2 regions of the Bacillus sp. KNSH39 genome follow, and region 1 is predicted to be linked to the other one. Evidence: riboswitches for the same ligand, from Rfam matches in the RefSeq annotation. Region 1 holds a riboswitch; the other holds the start of a gene.
The links. A riboswitch is a leader RNA that binds a small molecule or an ion and turns the genes downstream of it on or off. The one in region 1 is predicted to bind magnesium.
Positions count from the first base shown of each region.

Region 2: it holds a riboswitch for magnesium, as region 1 does, so the genes downstream of both, mgtA (magnesium-translocating P-type ATPase) here and ACUL40_RS04405 (FtsW/RodA/SpoVE family cell cycle protein) in region 1, are expected to answer to the same signal.

Region 1 is NZ_JBQXYO010000001.1:884,805-893,112, forward strand. Features, by position in the region: gene ACUL40_RS04375 (DUF4879 domain-containing protein) at 205-630, shown strand; gene hfq (RNA chaperone Hfq) at 889-1,077, shown strand; gene ACUL40_RS04385 (LysE family translocator) at 1,682-2,308, opposite strand; gene ACUL40_RS04390 (DUF1904 family protein) at 2,949-3,281, opposite strand; gene ACUL40_RS04395 (class I SAM-dependent methyltransferase) at 4,011-4,748, shown strand; gene ACUL40_RS04400 (serine hydrolase domain-containing protein) at 5,107-6,144, shown strand; gene ACUL40_RS04405 (FtsW/RodA/SpoVE family cell cycle protein) at 6,373-7,500, opposite strand; M-box (ykoK) riboswitch at 7,686-7,862, opposite strand.
Region 2 is NZ_JBQXYO010000001.1:2,549,838-2,558,145, forward strand. Features, by position in the region: gene sdaAA (L-serine ammonia-lyase, iron-sulfur-dependent, subunit alpha) at 1-787, opposite strand, end outside; gene sdaAB (L-serine ammonia-lyase, iron-sulfur-dependent subunit beta) at 806-1,465, opposite strand; gene ACUL40_RS12900 (hypothetical protein) at 1,631-1,843, opposite strand; gene rnz (ribonuclease Z) at 2,346-3,269, opposite strand; gene ACUL40_RS12910 (DUF3932 family protein) at 3,459-3,710, shown strand; gene ACUL40_RS12915 (hypothetical protein) at 3,745-4,284, opposite strand; M-box (ykoK) riboswitch at 4,453-4,620, shown strand; gene mgtA (magnesium-translocating P-type ATPase) at 4,952-7,657, shown strand; gene ACUL40_RS12925 (MgtC/SapB family protein) at 7,730-8,308, shown strand, end outside.

The DNA of each region.
Region 1 (8,308 bases):
GCGGTAAATGACCAGAGGTTGCTCGTGCAGCTCTTCGAATTATTGTTTTATGCTTTATTCAAGTTGTTGAAAGTAAATTTCTAATGTTGATGAATCAGAATATTCTTTCTGTTATTTCTACAGTTGGGATCTATTTACATATAAGGTTATAAGGATTATATTGGCAATGTAAGTGAAAACAATAGATGGAAGGGGATGTTTTTTATGTTTAAAAAAGCAGCACTAGGGATTTCATCGTTAGCAATCACAGCGTTCGTCGGATTAGGAATGGCAACAGAGGCTTCTGCTGGACCAGCAGCACCACTTACTTCATTAAACGTCGTACAAGTAGAATCTGAACTGGGCGGAGTAGAAACGATTAACCAGAACAGCTTTAGCACATCACGTAATCACGGAGGAAAATACTTATATATTACCACGAAAGAAATGGGATATGGCCAAAACCCATTTGCTAAAATGAATGGATCTAATGTAAAAAGTATTGAATCCACTATAATTGGTGGAAGACCGATCGTTGGCTGGTATTATAAATGGGATGCTTCTGGACACCAACAAGGAACATTTGAGTACCAAAAGACATCTATAAATGCACCATTTAATACAATGCGTACATCAATTTATATCCAATAGTTTTGAAAGCGTTCGTACATTTAAATAGTCAAAGAAAAGGCACTCCTAGGAGTGCCTTTTCTTTGACTTGAACCATGTTCATATATATATTCCCCATCCCATAAAAACACTTCCCATAAAATAGGATCCTAGACACCAATAGACTTTATTTGAAAAATAGTTTACATATAATAGAAGATGGATGGGAAATACAAATAGACAACAATGAGCAGCAGCAAGTATTAAAAGAAAAGTAGATACAATTAGGGGGCGTATTTCATGTATAACTTACAAGAAGATATGTATGAACAATTGAAAGAGAAAAAAGGGGAAGTTACTGTGTTTTTAAAGAATGGCGTTCCAGTACGTGGGCAGATCCTTGCAACAGATAAATCTGCCGTCCTAATGATGGTTCATGGTAAGCAACAACTAGCCTATAAGCAAGTAATTTCCACAATTCTTAAGTAATTCTTTTTCCTTTTTTCGAGAGAAGAGGAAAAAACACAAAAAATAGAAGATTGAGATCAATCTTCTTTAAAAAAGGAACAGATGACAGATTACTACTCCAACTCTTAATCAATTATAAATAAGTACATGTGAATATTCAATCCATTCCAAGTTTTCTCAACATCTTTGTCTTATTTTTAAATTATAATATAAGTAATTCTTTTTATTATTATATGTTTGTTCTTTCCTGTTACAGAATCCTTAAGCTATTAAGGATTCCTTTTCTTGTATCTAAAATCCAAAAATAAAAAGATAAGATTCGGAAATACGATCTTATCTTTAGCACAAGGAGTAAACAAAAGGATAACCATCATATTGTTAGTATAATTTGTTTTTTTGTTAATTTTGAATATTAGAGCTGTAATTAACAAGTATATTTATATTGAGAAATTTATTACAAAATTAGTTACAAATGATTCAAAACTCCAATGTAAACTTTTATTTTATTGAAGCTTATTCCACAAACATACCCGTTTGTTCATTTTTTACTGTTTGAAAGCCATACTCTTTATATTGATTCATTTATTGGAAAAACCGAAAGTTTTAAACTCTCTCTATTACATATTTATTTTTGGAAAAATAGCCTAACTCCAAATACTAATAATACTGTGCCAGTAATACCCTCTATTGTACGGTTCACCTTTTCTTTTCTTAAAAAAGTTCTTAATTGACGTATTAGAGAGATATAAAATAAATACCATATTGCTGTCAAAGTCGTAAATGTGAATCCCAACAAAAGAAATTGGAAGAAATGACTTTGATTACTCACAATAAATTGGGGTAGAAAACTAAGGAAAAATACAGCCGTTTTTGGGTTTAAGATTGCCGTGATAAATCCTTGTCTAAAACTTTTAACCGTTCCAATATCCTTAGAGTTTACTTCCACTGAACCTGACATATCTTCTTTTTTAGAAAAGGCACTTTTAATTGACTTTACAGCTAAATAAATTAAATAAAATGCCCCAGCATATTTTATTAATGTAAATAGCATAGCAAATTTCATTAAGATAGCAGAGAGTCCTAGTGTAGCCATTATTGTATGAATCATCATTCCAGATACCGTTCCTAAGACGGTCTTTATCCCACCATTTCTACCATGAGAGATAGTGTTTTTTGTAACTAAAGCAAAACCGGGACCAGGCATCATTATAATAAGGAGTGCTGTTAGGATAAATAGCAAATAATTTTCCATGTTCTGGTATTTCCCTTCTGATTTTTAGTTTCGCTTATAGTATAGCTTTTTTCCTTAAAACATTAAATATAAAAAGTGTGATCAGGATAGTATCATAAACTTTCAAGGTGTTGTAATTGATTTATAGAGGGCTTCACTTAAATAATGTTCTTCTGTAAATGAGCGTTTTAATGAAATGCCATTTATACAAATAATCAGATTTTTTATGGAATGATAACGCAATTAAATAAATTAAGAGCGTTTTTTAATTACTTTTTCTCGGAACAATCTTAATTTTCTTTTGTTTATTGAGGGTATTAGTATCAACTTGACCAAATATTATCCAAAAACTACATTGATAAAACAGACAGCAAAGCTATGCATACATTTTCTTTAGACAATTAGCTAAATATCATTTAAGCTGTAATTTTATGAAAATATAATAGCTGATTTCAAATATAATTGTAAATAAATGTAAGTATATGACCTGTTTTTACACGTATCTCGATTATACCCCATATTGATATAAAGGCGTTATCCTTTCCTATGATTTCTCAGAAAGAATACTGCCTTTTTCTTTTTAGGGGGTATTTTGTCTAGTTAGCTTGATAGCGATGTGGTTCTACCCCTTATAAATGTTACAAAAATCTTTCAAATAGCTCTAACTTGCACAATGCTTCCCGTTAATATAATACGCTGATTCTGTGAAAACCGTAAATACAACCTCTACTTCTGGAAGTCCCAAATCCATTATATATGTAGTAATGGCCTTGGCAAATCGATCACGAATTTCCTGTCCACGCTCGAACCATTTCACTTCAATAAGAGGAAACGCTTCTATTTCTTCTCCATTGAATATAAACGTAGAACTTGGTAGTTCCAACGTAAAATTATCCGTACCACACTCACAAATTTCTGCGAGCTCTTCTACTAATGGCTTACTTAAGTGTTTTAATTGTTCAGTAGTAATTCCACGAAACACAACATGCGGCATGTGAATCCCTCCGTTAGATAGCTTTATATTTGCTCACATCATAGCACAATTTATTTTGCTACACTAGAATCTATTGATACATTTCAATGACATTCTTAAGAATGATCATATGTTATTGAAGCAATACAAGTATTGTAACTATTTAAAACATATGAGTGCTCGGTAATTGGGTAAATAAAAAATGCCTTATCATTCTCCCTGTAAGGAGGCATGAGGGGGCCTCTATTAGAAAAGGGATGGTGCGCTTATATATTTTAAAAAGAAAAGACACCCTAAAGTGCCTTCCTCCGACTTGATAACCACTTTAATTTTAATAACATTGGATTCCCATCCGAATATTATTTTACCACGTTAAGTAATGTTAGTCATTGAGAAAGTCAAATACGTAGTGTTCATATATAGTGACCCCTAGGATCAAACAAGATTTAATACAGTTTTTTTGTTGATCCAAAAACAAACGATAAACCTAAAACCGCGCTAGAATAGAAATGTATGAAAAAATGCATAGGTCCATAGAACGAAAAAAGGAGGTTTCCTTGAGAGAGTAGGGTTCCTCTTTTTCCTTGCTACTTATAATGAGACGTTATATCAACCTAACATGTATAGGATATACACTGTTCCTTATTCAACTAAATGGCAGGTTAGTTGAATTGTATTTTGGTCAATATGGGAATTTTCGGATGCCCTCTAGAATATAAAAAATATAGATTGTATTATAGGGGGTATATAATGAAACAAAACATTTATGATAATCCGTTTTTCTTTAAAAAGTATAAGTCATTACGTGAAGCTGGATTTACCTTTAATGATTTTGTTGAACAGCCAGCAATTAAATCTATAATTGCTAATCTTACAGATAAGTCTGTATTAGATTTGGGATGTGGAACTGGTCACTTTTCTATGTACTGTGTAGAAAATGGTGCCTCGAAAGTTATGGGAGTGGACATCTCAAGAAATATGATTGAACAAGCTGAAATGTATAACAAAAATGAAAAAATAGATTATATGTGTGTACCAATAGAAGAACTTAATTTGCCAAATCAAAAATTCGACTTAATAACAAGTTCTTTAGTTATACATTACATAGAAGATTACTCACATCTAATTAAGAAAATAAGTGGTCTGTTAAAAAATGATGGTGAATTTATCTTTTCAACAGAACATCCAATAGTAACAGCTCGAAAGGAAATGAATAATTGGTTTAAGGATAATAATGGAAATAGATTACATTGGGCATTAGATAATTACCAAGAAGAAGGAAAAAGGGAGGAACATTGGTGGATAGATGGTGTTGTTAAATATCATAGAACAATTTCAACATTAATTAATACTCTAATAGACAACGATCTTGTAATAGAGAAAATTATTGAGCCAGAGTCAACTCCAACAGGATTAGAAAAAATGCCAGAATTAATAAATGAAAAACGGAGACCATCTTCTATTATCATTAAATCAAGAAAATATTAAGGTTGAACCCCCGTTGATTAACTACTGGCTTTATTTTTAAAAAAAGAGTAAAAATTTTTTCTAATTTTAAAAATAAGATTGTGAAGAAATACACTTAAACTAACGGGTGCTTTAAGTGAGCAAGAAATTAAAAACTTTTAACTTCAGCTTTCGAAAATTATGTAAATAAGTTGTCCATATGGACAGCTTATTGTGTTTTTAGCTTAGCGTGGGTTTTTTTCGAAATGCTGGCGGTACCCCATCGTCATCAAGCTAAAATTTTATAGTACCCTCAGAACAAGATTTTTTTCTAATTTGTAACTGAAAAAGATAACAGGATAATATACTAATCATTTAATGGGAAGGGGATGTGATTGAGGTGAATAATGCATATAATGAAAAGACGCATACATCGATTAAACAATTATTAAAAAAGTTTTCACCAAAAGCTCCTGGCTTTGCATATATTGCTAGTTTTGATAGCGGAGTAACTTATAAAGGTGCGGTTGCCTTAGCTACTATAGAGGGAAATATACCTATAACTACTAAAAATATTTTTAATATTGCCTCGGTTTCTAAACAATTTACTGCGTTTTCTATATTACTCTTAGAACAAGAGGGAAAATTGAGTTTAGATGATTCAATTGTAAGGTTCGTTCCTTCTATAGGAGCATATGCTGAACCTGTAACATTGAGACACCTAATTCATCACACTGGTGGACTAGTTGATTATATGGAATTGGCTGTATCAGCAAATATTAAATTTACAGATACATTAACTGTGGAAGAATCGTTAGAGCACCTTAAAAATCATCAAATTGCAAGGTTCCCAGCTGGCACAAAATTTGAGTATAGCAATACAGGATATTTTTTATTATCACAAGTGGTAGAGAAGGTAAGTGGCAAGTCTCTACGTCAATTTACAAAGGAGCGTATTTTTGATCCTTTACATATGAGAGACACAACAATTGTAGATTGCTACCCAACAACTATACCAATTATTAGTGGGTATTCGAAGAATGAGCAAGGAAAATATAAAATCTATGAAAGCCCTTGGGAACATACAGGTGATGGGGCAGTTCATACAAATGTTGAAGATCTTGTAAGATGGGGAGAAAATTTAACTACAGGCACTGTTGGTGGAAAAGAACTTGTTAAAAGAATGAGCGAAATAGGTCCGAAAATTTCTCCAACTGGGGAGACGATTATTGACAATGAAGATTATGCTTTTGGGCTAAGGCTTGCAGAAGGTTTTAACTGTCGATACTTGGAACATTCAGGTAGCTGGGCAGGTTATCGTTCACACTTCATGCGGTTTCCAAAAGAATATTTGACTGTTGTAGTACTAAGTAACTATGATGGATTTGACTCTAAAAAATGTGCTAATGAAATAGCAGAAATTGTTTTAGAAAAGTAAAAAATAGGGCGTAGAAGACAGTATCTAGATTTGGTTAACCTCACGTTGTTTTAGGTGTAATTGATTTTGAGAACGGAAGGCAAGCATATATTTATGCCTGCCTTTTTTCGTATTAAAACGAAGATAAATATTAATATTTATACAGTTAAAAAAATAATTAGAAATTTTTTGAATATAGATTAATTAATGAGGTCGAATTTTAAAATTTTTAAATTAATATATAAAAAATTATATATTATGATTATCAAACTCAATTTTATTAAAAATTGAAATGTTAATTAATATTCCTATTGCTATTAAATTGACCATTAAAGAACTTCCACCAAAACTTACAAATGGAAATGGGGTACCTGTAAGAGGAAATAGTCCTGTAATACCACCTAAATTTACAACAGATTGCATACCGATCATACATCCTATACCAATTGCTATAAAACTGCCAAATGGATCTACACATAATTGTGCAATTTTTAAGGAGCGAAGTACTATAGTCAAAACTCCAGCCAATATAATAAATACACCAATAAATCCTAGTTCTTCAGAAACTATTGCCATTATAAAATCTGTATGTGGTTCCGGAAGATAACCTGTTTTTTGTATGCTATTTCCAAATCCACGACCAGTGATTCCTCCGGAGCCAATGGCAATAAAAGAATTTATAAGCTGGTATCCATTTCCTTGCGCATCAAGAAATGGATTGAAAATCGTAGTAATACGTTTCTTTTGAACTTCTGACAAACTATTTTGAATCAAGAAATATAAAATAGGTAACCACAAAATAGAACTGATGATAATTCTTTTGATTAGTAGATTTATATTTATTCCTGAGCAAAGAAATATGCTAAAACCTATACCTAATATTAAAAGTGCAGATCCTAAATTTGGTTGTTTAAAGATAAGAAAAAAAATTGTAGCTAAAAAGAATAAAAGTTTTCCGATACCTCTCCAGTTATTTTTAGCTTGTTTTTGTCTTAATGCAAAAAAGCGGGCTGTTACAAGTATTGTTCCTAATTTAAGAAATTCAGCTGGCTGTATTCCAAAGATCCATGATTGGGCATTATTTACCACTTTTCCTTTCCATAAAACCATAATCAATAAAAAAATCCCTCCAACCATAATACAGATTGAGACTATTCGTTTTTTCCATATTTCATATGGGAGTAAAGCACAAACTATTAACCCAATTGTTCCTAAAAGTAGCTTTGTTAATTGAGAATCAACAAAATGTCTACTGTTATAACCGTAATGTTGAACAGCAACAATGGAGCTTGCACTATACATCATGATAATACCTAAAGTACATGTTATGAATAGAGGAAGGAGCAATAGATAATCGAGTTTTAATATTTTTTTCATTTTAATATCCTCCTGATTTAAAACAATACATAATATTACATTTGCTAATGAATAGAATATTGTTCTCGTCAATTACTAAATATGACTTTTGTTTAGAAAGATTCTATCACTTACTCCCTGTTTTTTACGCAAAAATCCCCCTAGTATGTAACTAGAGGGATTCAAAATGGCATGACTAAATAAGGCTTTTCTCCCCCTAGTAGAGCTTTGGCACTATACAACGTAAAGTAATGAAAATTCATTACTTAGCTATCTTAAGAAGAGCCTTAATCCGACAATTCCTGTTCTACCCATTGGCGTCTTTCGACATTTTTGGGCAATAGCCTGTGTTTGCATAGGAGCCTCACCTAACAGGTTAAGCAACATAAATTTTATGTATTTGTTTCGTGTAGCAAGCATAAATATATTTTTTTTGCTTGTCAAGCAACCGTATTTCTAATTTTATCTGTTTTATTGCTTTATAGTCCTTTGAGAAATGATATGAGAAAATGTATGTAATCATTCTGTATAAGTACATATTTTTGACTTTAGTGTATAGTTTGATTGAGTAGTTTAACCATATAAATTTGATAAACCGTAAAGAAGATTTTAATCATAAAAGAAGATTTGTTAAGAATATTCTTTTAATATACAGAATGACTAATTATTCATCCTCTGTTATAAAGTTGGAATTTGATTGAAAACAATAAGTTTCATATGTTTCATAACGTTTCTTCGAATTAAATCTATTTAAATTCTATGTTTTTTAAGGAGAATTTTAAATTTATAATAAAATATAATTTCATTTTCTATAAAAGATTTTTTATGA
Region 2 (8,308 bases), 1.7 Mb from region 1:
CTGGCATCGTTTGTCCGATTCTAAACATTGCCTCAATTACTTCATCACATGGAATTGTACTCGTTACACCAGCTAATGCTAAATCTGCTGAAATCATCGCATTCGCAGCTCCTGCTGCATTACGTTTTACACAAGGTACTTCTACAAGTCCTGCAACAGGATCACACACTAAACCAAGCATGTTCTTTAATGAAATTGCCATCGCTGTAGCTGCTTGATCTTGTGTTCCACCAGCCATCTCAACTGCGGCTGCAGCCGCCATTCCACTTGCTGAACCAACTTCAGCTTGGCATCCTCCCGCTGCACCAGAAATACAAGCGTTATTCGCAACAACCATACCGAAAGCTCCTGCTGTAAATAAGAATTCAATCATTTCTTCACGTGTAGGCTGCAATTTTTCTCTTAGTGCAAATAGTACACCTGGCACTGTTCCAGCAGACCCTGCTGTTGGTGTTGCACAAATAATTCCCATCGCCGCGTTTACTTCATTTGTTGCAACAGCTTTGCTTACTGCGTCCAAAATCGTATCTCCTGATAAGCCTTTTCCACTCTTCATATACGCTTGAACTTTTACAGCATCTCCACCAGTTAAACCAGTTGGTGATTTCACGCCGCGAATACCACGTTCTACTGCTTGCTCCATCACTACTAAGTTCTTTTCCATACCAGCAATTACTTCTTCACGTGAAATACTTCTTGTTTCCATTTCACATTGAATCATAATTTCTGCGATTTTTACATTTTGTTCTTTAGCTTGCGCCACTAGTTCCGCTGCGTTCCGAAACATGGTGTGTCCCCCCTGCAATTATTCCATAATAGTTACTTGACAAATATTTTGTTGCGCTTTTATTTCTTCAATTACTTCATCTGCTAATAATTCATCTGTTTCAATGACCATAAGCGCTCTTCTTCCTTTTTCTTTACGAGAAACACTCATTGTACTAATGTTAATCTCATGTTTCGCAAGGATTGAAGCTACCGCTGCAATAGCACCGAAGCGATCGTTATTTACAATAAGTAGTGCTGGGCTCGTGCCTGATAATTGAAGATCGAATCCGTTTAATTCTACAACTTCAATTTTACCGCCACCAATTGAGCAAGCAACAACTTCAATTTCATCTTCACCTTTATACAAACGAATTCTCGCTGTATTTGGATGAGGTGCATTGGCATCTTCTTCAATGAATTCCACTTCAATTTCGCGCTCTTTTGCTATTTCTAGCGCCTCTGGAATACGTAAGTCATCTGTTTCAAATCCTAATATTCCACCGATTAGTGCTACATCCGTACCATGCCCTCGATACGTCTTTGCAAATGATCCATATAACGAAATGCTTACTCTTTCTGGTTCATGACGAAACAGCTGGCGAGCAACTTGCCCCATTCTTGCCGCGCCTGCTGTATGTGAACTTGATGGTCCAATCATAACTGGACCGATAATATCAAATACTGAGCGATACTTCATCATAACTCCCCCTAAACCTCTATGAAAAAATTTATTCTACTATTCTATTAAGTTGCTACATCTGTCGCTTTTCCAGTTGTACCACGAATTTGTTCTGCTGTACGAATTGGATAGTTTTTGAATAAAAGTAATCCAATATAACCTGAAATAATACCAGTTATCATACTACATAAGAATCTTAGCATTATTTTCATTTAAAAATGATACAAGATGATCCAGAATAAAGTCTGGTAGCAATCCAAAGTTTAACACAGAAGCCATTGCAAGCATAGCATAAACAAGTGATATAACCATTGCTAATGCAACTAAATTTGCACCCGCTATTCCGCCTAGACTACCTGCTGATGTTCTGAACTCTTTTAAAGAGTGGTGTACCAATTAAATCTCCACCACCTTATTAATAAAAAGCTTCTACTAAGGAACTCGCAATAGCTACACTTGCTAATCATATCGTTTAGCTAAAAAGTGAAAAAGACTTATGACAAATAATAGTAATATCTTTCCTATTATAATTCTCGTGTTACTCTCTCATGATTTAGTCAACTTCACTTGTTACGATAATGACTAAAATACATGCGACTTATCATAAATTATAATCTGCCCTCATTATAGCTTGTTTTTTATAAAACGCTTACTTTTGTTGAATTTTAAAAGTTCTGAATAACAGTCCATTTCTGCTATTTGTATCACTTGTATGTCATCTGACTTATATAACAGTTTTTCTAAATAATCATTATTTCGTATTTTTATCGTATATATTCAAACCATTCTAATTTTCTGTACCATCCAAGTATAAGTATAAAATAATAACAGTTTTATTTTTAAATTTTTTTAGACATAAAAAAATGGTAACCCGCCGTTACCATTTTTTACAAAATTATTATTTTTCTACTGGGAATGATTTCAAATCTGTCGCTATTTCTGTATTAGAAAACAACTCTCTAGCCTCTTTCAATAATTCCTTATATGTATCTCCTTGATAACGAGAACTAATGTGAGTTAATATTAGTCGCTTCGCATTTGCCTGAAGTGCAATGCTCGCAGCTTGCTTAGATGTAGAATGAAAATAATCATACGCTTGTTGCTCATCTTCTGCTGCGAAAGTCGCTTCATGGACAAGTACATCTGCATCTTGCGCAAGCTCCCTACTCGCTTCGCAATATCGCGTATCACCTAAGATAGTAATAATTCTTCCTTTTTGAGGTGGGCCGATAAACTCATTTCCATTTAATATCGTGCCATCCTCTAATTCAACTACTTCACCATCTTTTAAACGTTTAAAGATTGGACCTGGTTTCACACCCATCTCAAGCAACTTATCAACTAAAAGAGCACCTTGTATATCTTTCTCTACAATACGATATCCAAAGCATTCTATACCGTGTGACAATCTTTTCGTTTCTACATAAAATTCATTATCTTCAAATACGGTACCTTCTTCTGTTATCTCCACAACTTCAAGTGGATATTTCACATGTGTCGTACTTACCGATAATGCCACTTCAATAAATTGTTTAATTCCTTTCGGTCCATACACCGTTAAAGGCGTAGTTCCTCCTTGAAATGAACGGCTACCTAATAAACCAGGCAATCCAAAAATATGATCGCCATGTAAATGCGTAATAAATATTTTTTCAATGCGGCGCGGACGTACAGATGTATGTAATATTTGATGTTGCGTGGCCTCGCCACAATCAAATAACCAAGTTTGTCCTCGTTCTTCTAACAATTGTAAAGCAATTGCTGAAACGTTCCTTCCTTTTGAAGGAACACCTGCACCAGTTCCTAAAAATACAAATTCCACTTTCTTTCCTCCAGCTCTAAATATACTCTATCTCTCATCTTACGGAATGTTATTTCAAATGGCAAATTGAATTTACATAACCAATCATCTAGACAACTATATAACACGAACATTATACTTAAAAAATTTAGCAATCGTTCGTGTTTTGTGTTAAAATGATTATACTACATTTTAAGGGAGCGTTTTATTATGAAAGAAGTATTTCGTTTACAAACTGATTTTTCATCTTCATTTGATCGCTGGGTAAGTTCTTTCGTGTCTGATCACCCAGCACAATTAGAATGGACAACTTTAAAGGAATTAATCCATGAATATACAACATCACATACAAATGATACGTTACCAGCATATATTTCTTCAGCTTTAACATATTACGCCCAACGCGTTTCAACTACAAACAGTTCAGAGATTGTTATTTTTGAAAACCCTACAATCTCGTAATCTATAATAAAAAAGCACTGGTTACAGTGCTTTTTTATTTATACTTATTTAGCAAATGATTATATTCCGTCCAAAAGTCGGTATACATACTTCGCTCAAACTCATTTGAAATTATCTTTTCACTTGATTTATTAAATAATTCTTTTGCTTGTAGTGCAAAAGAAACAATTTGTTTTCTATATTCATTTTCATTTACTTCTATATGAAGCCCTTCATAGTATATAGCCTTTTGATCAGTAGAAATAACTTTGACAAAATCCTTTAAAACCACATTTTCACCTATATGGTTTATAGTCCAATGAATTGAAATTGGGCATCCTAACATGAGCATAGTGCCACATCCGTGCAAAATAAGCCCCTCTTCATTTTCAATATCACAAATATATTCTTTATCTAAAGTTCGTAACAGAGCTAAAGCTGATTCACTTATTCCCCATTCCTCATCCATACCTGTTTGTGTAATAATCGTTCCATCCACATTTAAATAAATTTCCCCGTGAGAACATAAATCTTCCTGCTCATTAAACAACCACTTTTGATTCTCAATATTTATAATAAAATTTTGTGGTCCCATTACAAATTCCCCTTTTATAAAAATATTTATTTTTCATATTATTTATAATCAATATCATACATTTCATCCCACATATCTATTATAAATCCGTTTAATATTTTAAAAACACAGATAAAAAAGATATTGACACTACAATTTTACAGTGCTAACATTCAACATGTAATTGAATATGGTCTCTGTTAGGTGAGGCTCCTGTATAGAGAAACGCTGCTGCCCAAAAATGTCGAGAGACGCCAATGGGTCAACAGGAAAGGTCGGAATGAAGGCCTTTTTTAATGTAGCTGGTTTCAGTACCTATGCTATACAGTGCTAAAACTCAACGAGGGAGAGGTGCATGTATTTTGTCATACACAAAAACTGTTTTTATTTATGTCTACTAACAGTCTTTGTTGTGGACTCTTTTAACTGCGAATTCAGACCTTTACTCGTTTTGAGTAAAGGTCTTTTTACGTCTATATGCACCTTACTATGAAACAAACATAGCATATTCAGAAACTACTAAATTGTACGGAGGTGAGGAACAGTTGGCAATTGATGATTCGGCCCAGATACCCATACGTTTTACATTCATATTTCATCATGTAGGTAGGAAAGAAACTGTTCCTCACCATTTCAAATAGTTAGGTAACAGATTGTTTCCTCCTTCATGACAGAGGAGGAACTACCGATGTTTAATTTACAAAGACAAGAAACAAAGCATGCTTATGAGCAAGATAGCATGAAAACAAATAACGAATTATTAGTGGAGGTTGCAACACAAGATGTAAGCTCTGCGTTAAAACTTTTAGAAACAACACAAGATGGATTATCTAAACAAGAAGCGTCTCGTAGACTTTCTTTATATGGTCCGAACGAAATAGCTCATAATAAAATGGCACCGTGGTACATTCAATTTCTGTCGGCATTTAAAAATCCATTTATTTTCGTTTTATTAGCTCTTGGAGCACTCTCCTTTTTCACGGATGATATGCAAGGAACAATTGTCGTATCTGCAATGGTACTACTTAGTGCAACAATTCGGTTTTCCCAAGAATTTCGTTCTCAAAAAGCTGCCGATAATTTAAAAGCTATGGTTCGAACAACTGCAAGCGTATTTAGAATAAATGGATTTGTACATGAAACAAAAAATGTAACGAATTTAAATCGAAATTACACAACAGAAATTCCAATTGAGGAACTTGTACCTGGCGATATCATTTCCCTTTCAGCCGGTGATATCATTCCAGCTGATGTGCGTATTGTATCCGCTAAAGATTTATTTGTTAATCAATCTTCTTTAACAGGGGAAGCACTTCCTGTAGAAAAATACGAACACTGCTACCATACAGAAAATAAGCATATCTTACCGACAAACATGAAAAAAAATTACAATCCACTCGATATGGAAAACCTTTGTTTCATGGGAACAAATATTGTAAGTGGTAGCGCAAAAGCTGTTGTCATCTCAACAAGTACCGATACGTATTTCGGCTCTTTAGCCAATAAGGTAATTGGAAAGCGTGTAGAAACAAACTTTGATAAAGGTGTAAACAAAGTAAGCTGGCTCTTAATTACATTCATGCTTATTATGGCACCTATTGTCCTTCTCATTAATGGATTCACAAAAGGTGATTGGCAAGAAGCTTTCTTCTTCGCTATTGCCGTCGCTGTTGGCCTTACACCTGAAATGTTACCAATGATTGTAACTGCTAATTTAGCTAAAGGTGCCGTTAAAATGTCTAAACAAAAAGTAATTGTAAAACAGCTAAATTCTATTCAAAACTTAGGTGCTATGAACATTCTTTGTACAGATAAAACCGGAACTTTAACAGAAGATAACGTTGTCCTTGTTCGTCACTTAGATCCCAAGGGAAATGAATGCAATCGCGTCTTGCAATTTGCCTATTTAAATAGTTTCTATCAAACTGGATTGAAAAATTTAATAGATAAAGCTGTTATTAAGCATACAGAGGAAAACAATACATTTAATCCATCAGCTTTTCAAAAGCTAGATGAAATTCCATTCGATTTCGCCCGCCGGCGTATGTCAGTCATCGTAAAGGATATTTCAGGTGAACATACAATGGTTTGTAAAGGTGCCGTAGAAGAAATTTTATCAATTTGTAACTACACTGAAGTGGATGAAAAAATCGTTCCACTCACCCAGAAAATACGTTCAAATGTCAAAAAAATAAGTGAGACACTAAATAGTGAAGGTATGCGGGTTATTGCTGTGGCTTATAAAAAAGATAGAAGAATAAATGATACAGAGTACGCAGTAAAAGACGAAACTGATATGATTCTCGCTGGATATATCGGCTTTTTAGATCCACCGAAACCATCTGCAGCAGCTGCAATTCAAGCATTACAAAAACATGGTGTACAAGTGAAAATTTTAACTGGCGATAACGAAATTGTTACAAGAAAGGTTTGTAAAGAAGTTGGATTAGATATCTGCGAACCAATCCTCGGTTACGAGATTGATTCTTTACCAGATAAAGCATTAGCAAGACTTGCCGAAGAAACGACTGTATTTGCGAAGCTTAATCCCATGCAAAAATCTCGTATTATACACGCATTACAAGGAAATGGACACACTGTAGGTTACATGGGAGACGGCATTAACGATGCTGTAGCATTACGTGAAGCTGATGTCGGAATATCTGTTGATACTGCTACTGATATTGCGAAAGAAGCTTCCGATATTATTCTACTCGAAAAAAGTTTAACTATATTAGAAGCAGGGATTTTAGAAGGACGTACTACATTCGGAAATATTTTAAAATATATTAAGATGACAGCTAGCTCTAACTTCGGTAATGTGTTTAGCGTGTTAGTAGCAAGTGCTTTCATTCCTTTTTTACCGATGCTTGCCATTCATCTTTTAATTCAAAACTTACTTTATGATATTTCACAACTTTCTATTCCATGGGACAAAATGGATAAAGAGTTTCTAGAAAAACCACGAAAATGGGATACTGCAAACTTACGAAACTTCATTATTTGTATCGGCCCAATTAGTTCTATATTTGATATTATCACATACGTAGTCATGTGGAATGTATTTGGTGCAAATACACCGAGCGAGCAATCATTATTCCAGTCCGGTTGGTTTGTCGTTGGGTTGTTAACACAAACTTTAATTGTTCACATGATAAGAACACAAAAGATTCCATTTATTCAAAGCACTGCATCAACACCAGTCGTTTTATTAACCGCTCTTATTATGGCAATCGGGATTTATATTCCATTCTCACCACTTGGTGCAGCCGTTGGTTTACAAGCATTGCCACTTAACTATTTCCCTTGGTTAGTAGGAATACTATTAGGCTACGCTTTTTTAACACAATTCCTGAAAAAGCTTTATATTAAAAAGTTTCATAGCTGGTTGTAAAAATAAGAATGAGTGGGTATCCCCCGCTCATTCTAAAAAACATAACACATATTATATATGGAGGTGACCATGATGGTATGGTACGACATTGTATTCAGGTTAGTTATAGCAATTATTGTAGGAGCTTGCATTGGAATGGAAAGACAATGGAGACACCGAATGGCTGGGTTACGGACAAATGCTCTCGTATCACTTGGTGCCTGTATATTTGTTTTATTATCCGTCATGCTTGATCATGATGCTAGCCCATCCCGCATTGCTGCTCAAGTCGTTAGTGGTATTGGATTTTTAGGGGGTGGCGTTATTATCCGCGATGGTTTTAGTATTAGAGGGCTAAATACAGCAGCTACTTTATGGTGTGCAGCTGCTGTCGGTACTCTTACAGGCGCCGGTTTCCTCGTTGCAGCTATATTAGGTGCAGCAGGCGTGTTACTAGCAAATATACTTCTTCGCCCAATTGCTCTTTTTATGAATAAAAAATCAAAAGAAGAATCACCAGAACAAACGAACTACTTACTTTCCCTTACTTGTTCAGAAGAAAATGAAGCACATATTCGTTTTTTACTTATGCATATGGTAAGTACAGAAGGAATCGGTTTAAAAGAGTTGTATAGTGAAGACGTAGATTCTAATCAAAAGGTGTGTATACAG